DNA from 2 places in the Collinsella sp. TF07-1 genome. Region 1 is predicted to be linked to the other one. Evidence: riboswitches for the same ligand, from Rfam matches in the RefSeq annotation. Region 1 holds a riboswitch; the other holds the start of a gene.
The links. A riboswitch is a leader RNA that binds a small molecule or an ion and turns the genes downstream of it on or off. The one in region 1 is predicted to bind thiamine pyrophosphate.

Region 1 (5,989 bases):
CGCCAGCGTCAAGGCCGCCGTGCGAGCGGCGGGCGCAGGAGCGTCCTCGCCAGTACCCTCTGCGCCGCGCGCCGCAGGCAGCGCCATCTGCAGATACGTATCGGCCAGATACACCTCGTCAAACTCGGAGCGGTCGGAATCCAACAGGTAGGCGGCAACAACGGTATCGAAGATGCGCGTGGAATCGACTGCCAGCGGATCCATGAGCTCGAGCTCAGAAGAATCGATGGGCGAAAGCTCATGCAGAAGCGCCTTCATATCCGGGCTCGCCACACGGCCTTCCATAAACAGACGCGCGAGCACGCCGGCAATCACGCCGTGGGCGAAGTTGAAGCCCTCAACCTCAGCCGCCGCACCGCTGTCGCCCTCCTCGAGCGCAAACAGGCCCTTGGACGTCGCCAACCACAGCGTGCGCGTCAGCCCAAAGAGCGCGCCCTCTTCCTTGTCATCGTCCACCACGGCGGCGACCCACTCGCCGGCATCAATCACGCGGGAGACCTCAGCCGCAACGGCACCAAGCGCGCCAGCATCGCCGGCGGCTGCGCGCAAAACGGCGGGAATCTCAAACGTGCTGGCAGCTGCCCCGCCCTCGCCGCCGATCAGCGCCAAGAAACGGTTCTGTATGGCGGTGATACCAAGCGTGCCCAGCGCCGCGGAAACCTCATCGGCGGAAAACGCCGGGAAGGACGTCGCCTCAAAATCGAGCTCAACGGGTGCATCGGTGCGGATGGTCGCCACCTTACGGCTCAGCAGCGCGTCGTCGATGTGTGCGCGCAGGTTTTCTCCCATCTTGCCCTTGACCTCGTCAGCATGCGCGATGACCTCGTCAAGGCTGCCGTACTGCGCGATGAGCGCACTCGCCTTTTTGGGGCCGATGCCCGGTACGCCGGGAATGTTGTCCGACGTATCGCCCTTCAGACCGTAAAAATCGGGCACGAGCGCCGGCGTGATGCCGTGATACAGGTCGTCCACGCTCTCGGGCGTCATGATCGCCACGTCGGACAGGCCCTTGCGAGTCGAGACCACGTTGACGTGCTCGGTCACGAGCTGATACATGTCGCGGTCGCCGGTCACCAGCAGCATGTCGCAGCCGGCCTCCTCGCCCAGGCGCGCCATGGTTCCCAGGATATCGTCGCCTTCCCAGCCCTCGGACTGCAAAATGGGCACGTTGAGCGCGGCGAGCAGCTCCTTGATCATGGGGAACTGCGCGTGCAGGTCGGGGTCCATGGGCGGGCGCTGCGCCTTGTACTGCGGCAGCATCTCCATACGCACGCGCGGCTTGCCCTTGTCAAACGCCACGACAACGCCGTCGGGATTAAAGGCATCGATCATCTTGAGGAACATGTTCAGAAAACCAAAGATCGCGTTGGTGGGGCGACCGTCCGGCGCGTTCATGGTCGGCGGCACGGCGTGGAAGGCGCGATGCATGAGCGAGTTGCCGTCGATGACGGCAAAGGTACGGCGCTTTTCAGACATATTGAATACCTCGCTTTGGGCTGGGCACGGTTTGCTCACACCAGTTTACACGCTCCCCGCCCCGCGGCCACCGCACATCAGGCTTCCCTGCCGCCGCGGGCCCGCGCGTGATACGATGGCTCACGGTACATCAACCAGCACGATCGATCCGAAAGGAGCCTGCGTCATGGAGCGTCCCAGCGCATGGAAAAAGTACACGCCACAGCAGATCGAGGAGCTCGAGGAGCTTTGCCGCGGCTATAAGCAGTTTTTGAGTGAGAACAAGACCGAGCGCCTGTGCGTCAAGGCCGGTATCAAGATGGCCGAGGAGGCGGGCTACGTCAATCTGGAGACCGTGATCGCCGAGGGCCGCGCGCTCAAGGCCGGCGACAAGGTGTACGCCGCCAACCACGGCAAGGACCTCATGCTCGTCAACCTGGGCACCGCCCCGCTCGAGCAGGGCTTTAACATCCTGGGCGCCCACGTGGACTCGCCGCGCCTGGACCTCAAGCAGAACCCCGCCTTCGAGGCCGGCGACATGGCTTATCTCGACACGCACTACTATGGCGGCGTCAAGAGCTACCACTGGGTCGCTTCCCCGCTCGCACTCGTGGGCGTCATCTGCAAAAAGGACGGCACCACCGTCGACATCAACATCGGCGACAAGGCCGACGACCCGGTCTTTACCATCTCCGACCTGCTGATCCACCTCTCGAGTGAGCAGATGGCCAAGCCCGCCAAGGACGCCGTCGACGCCGAGATCCTCGACGTGATCGTGGGCGGCCGCCCCGTCAAGTTTGACGAGGACGACAAGGACGCTCCCAAGGAGCCCGTCAAGCAGATGTTCCTGGATATCCTCAAGGAGCAGTACGACGTCGAGGAGGAGGACTTCCTCTCCGCCGAGATCGAGGTCGTGCCCTCCGGCCCCGCCCGTGACATGGGCCTCGACCGCTCCATGATCTTGGGCTATGGCCACGACGACCGTGTCTGCGCCTATCCGTCCATGCTCGCCCAGATCAACGTCGCCAACGTGGAGCGCACGAGCATCACACTCATCGTCGACAAGGAGGAGATCGGTTCCGTGGGTGCCACCGGCATGACGAGCCGCTTCTTCGAGAACACCGTCGCCGAGATCATGACGCTCGCCGGCGAGGATAGCCCGCTGGCCCTGCGCCGCGCGCTCGCCCGCAGCCGCATGCTCTCCTCTGACGTGTCCGCCGGCTTCGACCCGGGCTACGCCGGCAAGTTCGAAACCAAGAACGCAGCCTTTATGGGTCGCGGCCTGTGCTTTAACAAGTACACGGGCAGCCGCGGCAAGGGCGGCTCTAACGACGCCGACGCCGAGTATGTGGCCCTCATCCGCGACATCATGGACGAGGCCGGCGTGGACTTCCAGACCTGCGAGCTCGGTCGCGTCAACGCGGGCGGCGGCGGCACCATCGCATACATCATGGCTAAGTACGGCATGAACGTCATCGACTCTGGCGTTGCCGTCCTGTCCATGCACGCCCTGTGGGAGGTCGCCAACAAGGCCGATATCTACGAGGCCTATCGCGGCTACAAGGCCTTCATCGAGCGCGCGTAACCAACCCTTCATCAGTTGCGGTGAAATACAGACTAACCTGGCCCATAAACGGCCAAAACAGACCGTATTCCACCGCAACTTCCTTTTTGGCAGAGGAGAGTCCATGCTGCAGGTCGTCATTTCGCCCGCCAAGCAGATGCGCGCGGCCCAAGATGCTTTTGAAGTCCTGGGCATCCCACCCTTTGCGCGCGAGACGGCTCGCCTCCACCGCGCACTGCTAGATATCGAGCGGAATGAAGGCAGCGGCGGCCTGCAGGCGCTATGGAACGTGAGTGACAAACTGCTGGGGCCTTGCCTCAACACCCTGCATGAGTTCGGGCCCATCCTGAAAAACGGCGATCTCGACAATCCCGCACTCGCCTGTCACCTCTCCCCTGCCGTCATGTCCTACCACGGCATTCAATACCAGAGCATGGCGCCCGAGGTGATGGATTCCGCGCAGCTCGCATGGCTGCAAAGCCACCTGTGGATCCTCTCTGGCCTCTACGGGTGCGTTCGCCCCTTTCATGCCGTCGAACCATATCGGCTGGAAATGGGCGCGAAGCTCGCCGTTGACGATGCCCCAGACCTCTACGCGTTTTGGAGCGACAAGCTCGCGCGGGCTATCGCCCCGGCAGGCTCAAACACCACGATCGTCAACCTCGCCAGCGTAGAGTACGCCAAAGCCGTTCTGCCCCATCTCGCGGGCGACGCCACGGTCGTCACGTGCCTCTTTGGCGAAGGCATCCGCAACGGCAAGCCCATCCAGCGCTCGACCGCCAGCAAAAAGGCACGTGGTTCCATGGTGCGCTGGATGGCAGAAAACAAGCTCGAGGATGTAAGCGGGCTCACCGCGTTTGACGTTGGTTATCGTCACTTTCCCGAGCTTTCAAATAAGAACACTTTGGTCTTCCTGAACGAACAGACCTTGTAGGACCACCGCTACTTTTGAATGTGCTGCCCAGGCACGGCGTCTATTCCGCCAAGCCGTCGGCTTTGGCAACTTCGTTTGTCGAGCCGTCCTGATAGGTAATCTTGACATGCTCCACCTCGGACACCGCAACACCCGTCGGGGGCTCCAAGCGCCATTCCGTCAGCGCGATATCCATAGTCGTAGGCACGTCACCCTGATTCTTGAGCTTCACCGTCAGCGTTTTGAGCGCCGCATCATACGTCACGCGTTCGATTTCCTCACCAGGAATAGACCCACCGCTCAGCTGAAGCTGGACAAATCCATCGCGCGAATACCAATAGTCGCCCGGCGCGGCAACGGTATTGCCGCCCGTAACCTTCACTGTCATGATCGGCAGGGCATCGTCGGCCTCGAACTCCCATGCAGCGCCGCCGTGACCGCCAAACGTCCAGATACAAAAGGCAATCACCAGCACGGCAAGCACCGCAAAACCAATCGCGACAAGGCCATGGTGCGCACGGCTTTCCTCGGCCGATACATCCCATTGCGTCTCTCGATATAGATGCTTGTCTTCCATGTTCGCCTCCCCACAGGCACGCTCGTTAGGCCAATCGTACCCATTCGAGCTATACTTGAGCCCATGACATAACGGGGAGCTTGCAGGACAGGACGGCAGGCTGAGACTGGGCGCGCCCGCCCTGACCCGCAAACCTGATATGGGTAATGCCAACGAAGGGAGCCGTGCCAATGAGCACACAGACCGAGCCCAAGCTCGTCACGCAAATCGACTTCGCCCGCGCCGGGCAGATCACGCCGCAGATGAAGGAAGTCGCCGAGCGCGAGCATCGCGACCCCGAGTACATCCGCGAGCGCGTGGCCGACGGCCGCATCGCCATTCCCGCCAACATCGTGCACATCAAAAAAGGCATGCGCGCCTTTGGTGTCGGCGAGGGCCTGTCTACTAAGGTCAACGTCAACCTGGGCATCTCGGGCGATAAAGCCGATGCCGCCGAGGAATGGAAGAAGGTCAAGATCGCCGAGGACTTTGGCGCCGACGCCATCATGGACCTTTCCAACTCGGGCAAGACGCGCCAGTTCCGCCAGCAGCTCATCGACGAGACGCCGCTCATGGTGGGCACCGTCCCCATGTACGACGCCATCGGCTACATGGAAAAGCCGCTGGTCAAGCTTACCAAGGATGACCTGTTCGAGGTCGTGCGCGCGCACGCCGAGGACGGTGTGGACTTTATGACCATCCACTGCGGCATCAACAAGTCGGTCACCAAGACCTTTAAGGAGACCGGCCGCTTGATGAACATCGTGAGCCGCGGCGGCTCGCTGCTGTTTGGCTGGATGGAGGTCACCGGCAACGAAAACCCCTTCTACGAGTACTTTGACGAGCTGCTCGAGATCTGCCACGAGTACGACGTGACGATTTCGCTCGGCGACTCCTGCCGCCCGGGCTGCCTCTACGACTCCAACGACGCCACCGAGACCGCTGAGATGATCGAGCTGGGCAAGCTGTGCAAGCGCGCTTGGGCTGCCGGCGTCCAGGTCATGGTCGAGGGTCCGGGTCACATGGCGCTCGACGAGATCGCCGCCAACATGAAACTGCAGAAGCGCCTGTGCCACAATGCCCCGTTCTATGTGCTCGGGCCGCTGGTGACCGATATCGGCGTGGGTTACGACCACATCACCGCTGCCATCGGCGGCGCCATCTCCGCCAGCTCCGGTGCCGACTTCCTGTGCTACGTGACGCCGGCCGAGCACCTGTGCCTGCCCAACGCCCAGGACGTGCTCGATGGTCTCATGGCCACTAAGATTGCCGCGCACGCCGCCGATATCGCCAAGAAGGTGCCGCACGCCCGCGACATGGACGACAAGATGGGCCAGGCACGCCGCAAGCTCGACTGGGATGCCATGTGGAAGTGCGCGCTCGATCCGGTCACCGGCAAGAAACGCTACGAAGAATCCCCCGCCGCCACCGAGGGCACCTGCACCATGTGCGGCAAGATGTGCGCCGTCCGCACCGTTAACAAGGTGTTCGAAGGCACGAC
Region 2 (5,989 bases), on a different contig from region 1:
GATATCACCGATATGCTCGATCATGGTCGCAAAGGCCAGCGGCATGATGGTGATGATGGCCGTCGTGGCAAGACCGCTATCGAACTGCGGCCCAAAGAGCGCAAACACGGTGTTATCCCACACGACGGGCAAGCCAACCCAGGGAGCGGCTGCGACGCCCGAGAAATCAACCTCGCCGAGCGCAGTCGCAACGGCATAGCTCACCACAACGCCCAGCAAAATCGGCACGATCTTGATCATGCCGCGGCCCCAGATGTTGCAGATGACGATCACGGCCACAGCGATAACGGCGACAAGCCAGTTGGTCTGGCAGTTGGCAATGGCAGAGCTCGCCAGGATCAGGCCGATGGAAATGACGATGGGACCGGTCACCACCGGCGGAAAGAAGCGCATGACACGCTTGGCGCCAAATGCGCGGAAGAGTGCCGCAAGTACCGGATAGAGTAGACCGGCGCAGGCAACGCCCAGGCAGGCGTAGGGCAAAAGCTCGGCCTCGCCGTTGGGTGCAATGGCGGCATAACCCGCGATAAAAGCAAACGACGAGCCCAGAAACGCGGGCACCTTACCGCGCGATAGAAAATGAAACAGCAGCGTGCCGATGCCGGCGAACAGAAGCGTCGCCGAAACGGAAAGGCCGGTGAGCACAGGCACGAGCACCGTGGCACCGAACATCGCGAATAGATGCTGCAGACCGAGTAGGAACATGCGCGGGCGACCGAGCGACGACGCATCGTAGATGGCATCGGCGACGGCGGGCGTCGAGGATTGGGACATGGAAGTCCTTTCATGATGGAAGGGCGATCAGGCATATCGGATAACCTGCCCGAACGATACGATCCGAACCATTGTACGTGATATGCCATGTCTCGCACGCGCCGTCACCTGCAAACGGTAGCGTTACTTCCAAACGCGCTCGGAAATGCGCTTGACCAGCGCGATCTTTGCCCACTGTTCGTCCTCGGTCAGTTTGTTGCCAATCTCACAGCTGGCAAAGCCGCACTGGGGCGACAGGTACAGGTTCACGAGCGGCACATACTTTGCGGCCTCGTGAATACGTTCGACGATGGCATCCTCGTCCTCGAGCTCAGCGGCCTTGGTGGTCACCAGGCCCAGCACGACCTTCTTGCCGGGAGCAACATACTTGAGCGGCTCAAAGCCACCGGCGCGCGGCGTATCGAACTCAAGGTAGAACGCGTCGACATCCTCGTGCGCAAACAGGTACGGTGCAATGGGATCGTAACCACCCTCGAAGGCATACGTGGAGTGATAGTTGCCGCGGCACACGTGCGTGTTGATGACCAGATCGTCGGGCTTGCCCTCGATGGCGGCGTTGTTGAGCGCCACGCCCAGCTCGCTTACCTTTTGCAGGTCGACCGGGCTCATGCCGGTCTTTGCCACGAAATCGGTGTCGCAGTAGATACCCCAAGTACAGTCATCAAACTGGATATTGCGGCAGCCTGCTGCGTACAGGTCGGCAATCACGGTGCGGTATGCTGCCGCGATGGCATCGGCGAGCTCTTCGTCGGTCTTGTAGACGGCGCGCAGACTCTCCTGCTGGCCATCGCAACGGTCGAGCGTGACTTCGGAGAACGTCTGGATCGGTGCCGGAATGGTTTGCCGTGCGACCTGGCCCTCCCCCTCAAGCGCCTTGACGAACTTAAAATGCTCGACGAACGGATGATTCTTGCCGCCAATGGGACCGGTTACCACGGCGGTGTCGGCGGTAGTCTCCTCATCGTGGAACATATAGCCTGTACGCGAGGTGCGGCGCTCAATGCCGTTAAGGCCCCACATAAAATCGAGGTGCCAGTAGCTGCGGCGAAACTCGCCATCGGTGATGACCTGCAGGCCGGCGGCCTTTTGCTTTGCCACCAAATCGCGGATGGCATCGTCCTCGACGGCCTTAAGCCCCTCGGCATCAAGCGTGCCTGCCGCATAGGCAGCACGAGCGTCCTTTACGGCCTGCGGACGAAGAAAGCTGCCGACGATATCAGCGCGAAACGGCGCGTTCGGTTGAATCGAAGTGCTCATAGATATCTCCCTTTGCATTGGTTGCTTTACTGGGACAGAGTATGAGCGCTCATATGGACATCGTAAAATATATGTTTATAACAGTTTGATATAGATGCTTCCTATATCAGTTTGGACTGCCATAAAGAGATTTGACCCGCGCAGAACGCAGCAGTCTAGATGTGCTGACGAATCGCGTCGATATAGGCCTGCCCATAGCGCGTGAGCGTCGTGTTCTTGCGCGTGATAATGCCGATCTCCATGTATTCGTCCACATCGAGCGGAATCGAGATAATACCGGGGCCATTGAGCTCGTGGCTAATCACGCCCGAACACACCGTGTAGCCGTTAAGGCCCATAGCTAGGTTGAACAGCGTCGCACGGTCGCGCACGCGGATATTCTTGCGACGCTCAAAGGTCGAGGTCAGCTCCTCAGAATAATAAAACGAGTTATAGCTGCCCTGCTCATAGGACAGGAACGGGTAGTCTTCCAGATCCTCTAGCGTCACGCTGGAGCGGTCCGCCAACGGATGGTCGGCGCAGACGAAGACATGCGGCGTGGCGCAGAAGAGCCCTTCGAACACGAGCTCGTTGGCCACCAGCATGCGCTCGATGACCTCGCGGTTGTGCTCGGACAGATATAGGATGCCCAGCTCGCTTTTCATGTGCGCGACGTCCTCGATAATCTCGTGGGTTTGCTCCTCGCGCAGGGTAAAGTCGTAGCGCGCGGCATCGAACTCGCGGATCACGTCGACAAACGCGTTGACGGCAAAGGAATAATGCTGGCAGCTCACACTAAAGTGCGGCACCTGCTCGGACGCGCCCTTGTACTTGCCTTCGAGCAGATCCGCCTGGTCGAGCACCTGGCGCGCGTAGCCCAAGAAGGTCTCGCCCTCCTCGGACACAATGACACCCTTGTTGGTGCGCTCAAAGATGTGCACACCCATCTCGTTTTCGAGATCGCGGATCGACGCGGTAATCGAAGGCTGCGACACAAAGAGCCGGCGCGAGGCCTCGGTGATGCTGCCACATTCGGCAACTTTGACGACATACCTGAGCTGTTGAAGCTTCATAGCCTTCTCCCTAGACGTTCGTGACGTCGAAACCCGTCGTGCTCATCTGACGCATAAACGACGGCATCTCCCCCGTCGCGGCGCAGGCGGCAATCTGATGCAGCGCTGCGGCAACCGCATCGTCTGCCGCAGCGCCGATATGCCAGCGTGCGGCAGCCGTGACGGCCTCGTTGGCATTGGCGACCGCAACGGAGTTGGGAACGGCATCGATCATGGGCAGGTCGTTATCGGAATCGCCAAATACGGCCACCTCGTCGGGCGTTAGGCCCAAAGCGCGCGCCAGCTCCAGCGCAGCGCAGCCCTTGTCCCAACCAGCCGGAAGGATGTCGAACAGGCGCACACGGTTGTTGGGAAACACAAGCGAGAGCTCCGGCACCTCGGCGGCAACGCGCTCGCGTAGCTCCGCGAGCTCCTCACGCGAACGGGCGCTCCAGATATTCGCCTTGAACACCGGCGCATCATCGACGACAGGGCGGCACGGGGCCTCTTCGCCCTTGAGCCACGCATTGCCGCCCGATTCCATAGCGCGACGCACACGCTCGGCATCACGTGTCACGCAATAGGCATCGTTATCCCAAAAGTCATCACCTAAGCTGTAGACCTTCAGATAGGTATCGTCGGTTTCTTCTTCCAGATAGGCGGCTAAACGCATTAGTGCGTCGCTATCGGTCGCACGCGAGGCGACCGCCTCGCCGTCGACAAACATGACCTGGCCGTTACAGAATGCGCCGGTCGAATAGCACTCGGAACGATTTTTAAACATCCAGCCCATCGCAGACGGCTGACGACCCGAAACCGGACCAAAGTGCAGACCCGCCGCCTGCATGGCATGAATGCCCTCGATGGCATAGTCGCTGGCGCCGTCATGCCCGGCCGGAATCAGCGTATCGTCCATATCGGTCAGCACAAGTTTGATCATAGGGTCCCCCAGTCGTTTTCATCGTAACCATTGTACCGATGCGCTAGTATAGGGAACAACAGATTCGATGCGGGAGTGCCGGCGGTGCAAACCACAAGGCTGAGAGGGCATGGGGCCCAATCCTTTGAACCTGTCAGTTAATGCTGGCGTAGGGAGCATGCCGCCTTTTTAGGGGCGCTGTCTATGCACAGCGCCCCTTTTCTATGCCAAGGAGGCATGTGCAGTGATCGATTCGGAACAGCTTAAGCAAAACGTGATCAAGGCCGTGGAGGAGATTCACGCCACCAATCCGATGGCAGGCTCCATCACCAACACGGTGACGATTGACTTTGTCGCCAACGCACAGCTCGCCGTGGGCGGATCGGCCGCCATGGTCTATCTGCCCGACGAGGGCGAGGCACTCGTTGCCGGCGGCGGCGCCATCTATCTCAATATGGGTACGCTCTTCCCCATCTACGAGCAGACGATTCCCCGCGCGGCCAAGGCGGCACACGACGCCGGCAAGCCCTGGGTGCTCGATCCGGTTGGCCTGGGCATCGGTAGCCTGCGCACCCAGTTGGTAAACGAACTCAAGCAGTACAAGCCCGCCATCGTGCGCGGCAACGCCTCCGAGATCATCGCGCTCGCCGGCCTGTGGGGTCTTGAGGGTGAGGCGGCCGATCTGAGCCGCGTGCGCGGTGTCGATACCACCGACACGGTAGACGCTGCCCGCGATGCCGCCGTGGCGCTCGCCCGCTACACCGGCGGCGCCGTTGTGGTCTCGGGCGAAGTCGACCTGATTACCGACGGCACAACCGTGGCCAAGTCCCACGGCGGCAGCCCGCTCATGTCCAAGATCACCGGTTGCGGCTGCTCGCAGGGCGGCGTGCTGGCCGTGTATGCCTGCGCCGCCGATCCGTTTACGGCAGCCGTCTGCGGTGCCGCCGTCTACAACGTTGCCGGCACGCGTGCCGCCGCCGTCGCCGATGCCCCGGCAAGCTTTAAGGTCGCCTTTATCGACGAGCTCTACCGCGCGACCGCCCAGGACATTGCCGATAACCGACTCGAGCTCGAGGAGGCATAAGCCATGTCCGAGCCCGCAACCGATGCCGGCATGAACACACTCGTCGCCGTGGCCATCGCCCCATGCGGTACCGGCGATGAGCTGTCCGCCGAGGTCGCCGAGGTCGTGCGTGTCATTCGCGAGAGCGGCCTTCCCAACCGCACCACCTCGATGTTCACCGAGATCGAGGGCGACTGGGACGAGGTCATGCAGGTCGTGCGCGACGCGACCTTTGTGTTGGCGAGCAAGGGCATCCGCACCGAAGTCGTGCTCAAAGCCGATATTCGACCCGGATTTACCGACACCATGACCGGCAAACTCGAGCGCATGGAAGCACAGATCAAAAAGCAGGAGGAAGCACGATGAGCATCCGCGACAACCTTGATATCTCGGCCTATCTGGTACTCGGCCCCGAAAACACCCTCGGACGCCCCGTGGGCGATGTGGTGGCCCAGGCACTCGACGCCGGCTTTACCTGCATCCAGGTGCGCTCCAAGGTGGCAAGCGCCCGCGAGATCATTGCGCTGACCGACGACGCCGCGCAGGCAATCGCACAGGCCGGCAAGACCGGTCAGGTCGCCCTGTTAATCGATGACCGTCTGGACTGTGTGCTTGCCGCGCGCGAGCAGGGCATTGCCGTCGATGGCGTGCACGTAGGCCAGAGCGACATTCCCGTCGAGGTCTGCCGCAAGCTGCTGGGCCCCGATGCCATTGTGGGCCTTTCGGCCCGTTGCGAGGAGATGCTCGAGTACGTCAAGACCGCCGACATGAGCCTGGTCGACTACCTGGGCATCGGCCCGCTCCACGAGACCGAGACCAAGCGCGACTGCGGACGCGCGGCCGACGGCTCTATCATCACCAAGAGCTTTGAGGACCTTGCCGCACTCCACGCGGCAAGCCCCGTGCCCATCGTGGTGGGCGGCGGCGTTAAGACGGCCGACTTGC

Region 2: it holds a riboswitch for thiamine pyrophosphate, as region 1 does, so the genes downstream of both, thiM (hydroxyethylthiazole kinase) here and thiC (phosphomethylpyrimidine synthase ThiC) in region 1, are expected to answer to the same signal.

The regions. Positions count from the first base shown of each region.
Region 1 covers NZ_QSRV01000008.1:31,221-37,209, reverse strand. The annotation lists gene polA (DNA polymerase I) at 1-1,476, opposite strand, end outside; gene DXC67_RS04645 (aminopeptidase) at 1,643-3,040, shown strand; gene DXC67_RS04640 (YaaA family protein) at 3,144-3,953, shown strand; gene DXC67_RS04635 (hypothetical protein) at 3,994-4,509, opposite strand; TPP riboswitch at 4,572-4,688, shown strand; gene thiC (phosphomethylpyrimidine synthase ThiC) at 4,680-5,989, shown strand, end outside.
Region 2 covers NZ_QSRV01000001.1:15,239-21,227, forward strand. The annotation lists gene DXC67_RS00065 (uracil-xanthine permease family protein) at 1-774, opposite strand, end outside; gene DXC67_RS00070 (5-methyltetrahydropteroyltriglutamate--homocysteine S-methyltransferase) at 898-2,031, opposite strand; gene DXC67_RS00075 (LysR family transcriptional regulator) at 2,187-3,083, opposite strand; gene DXC67_RS00080 (HAD-IIB family hydrolase) at 3,094-4,002, opposite strand; TPP riboswitch at 4,064-4,174, shown strand; gene thiM (hydroxyethylthiazole kinase) at 4,226-5,065, shown strand; gene DXC67_RS00090 (thiamine-binding protein) at 5,069-5,410, shown strand; gene DXC67_RS00095 (thiamine phosphate synthase) at 5,407-5,989, shown strand, end outside.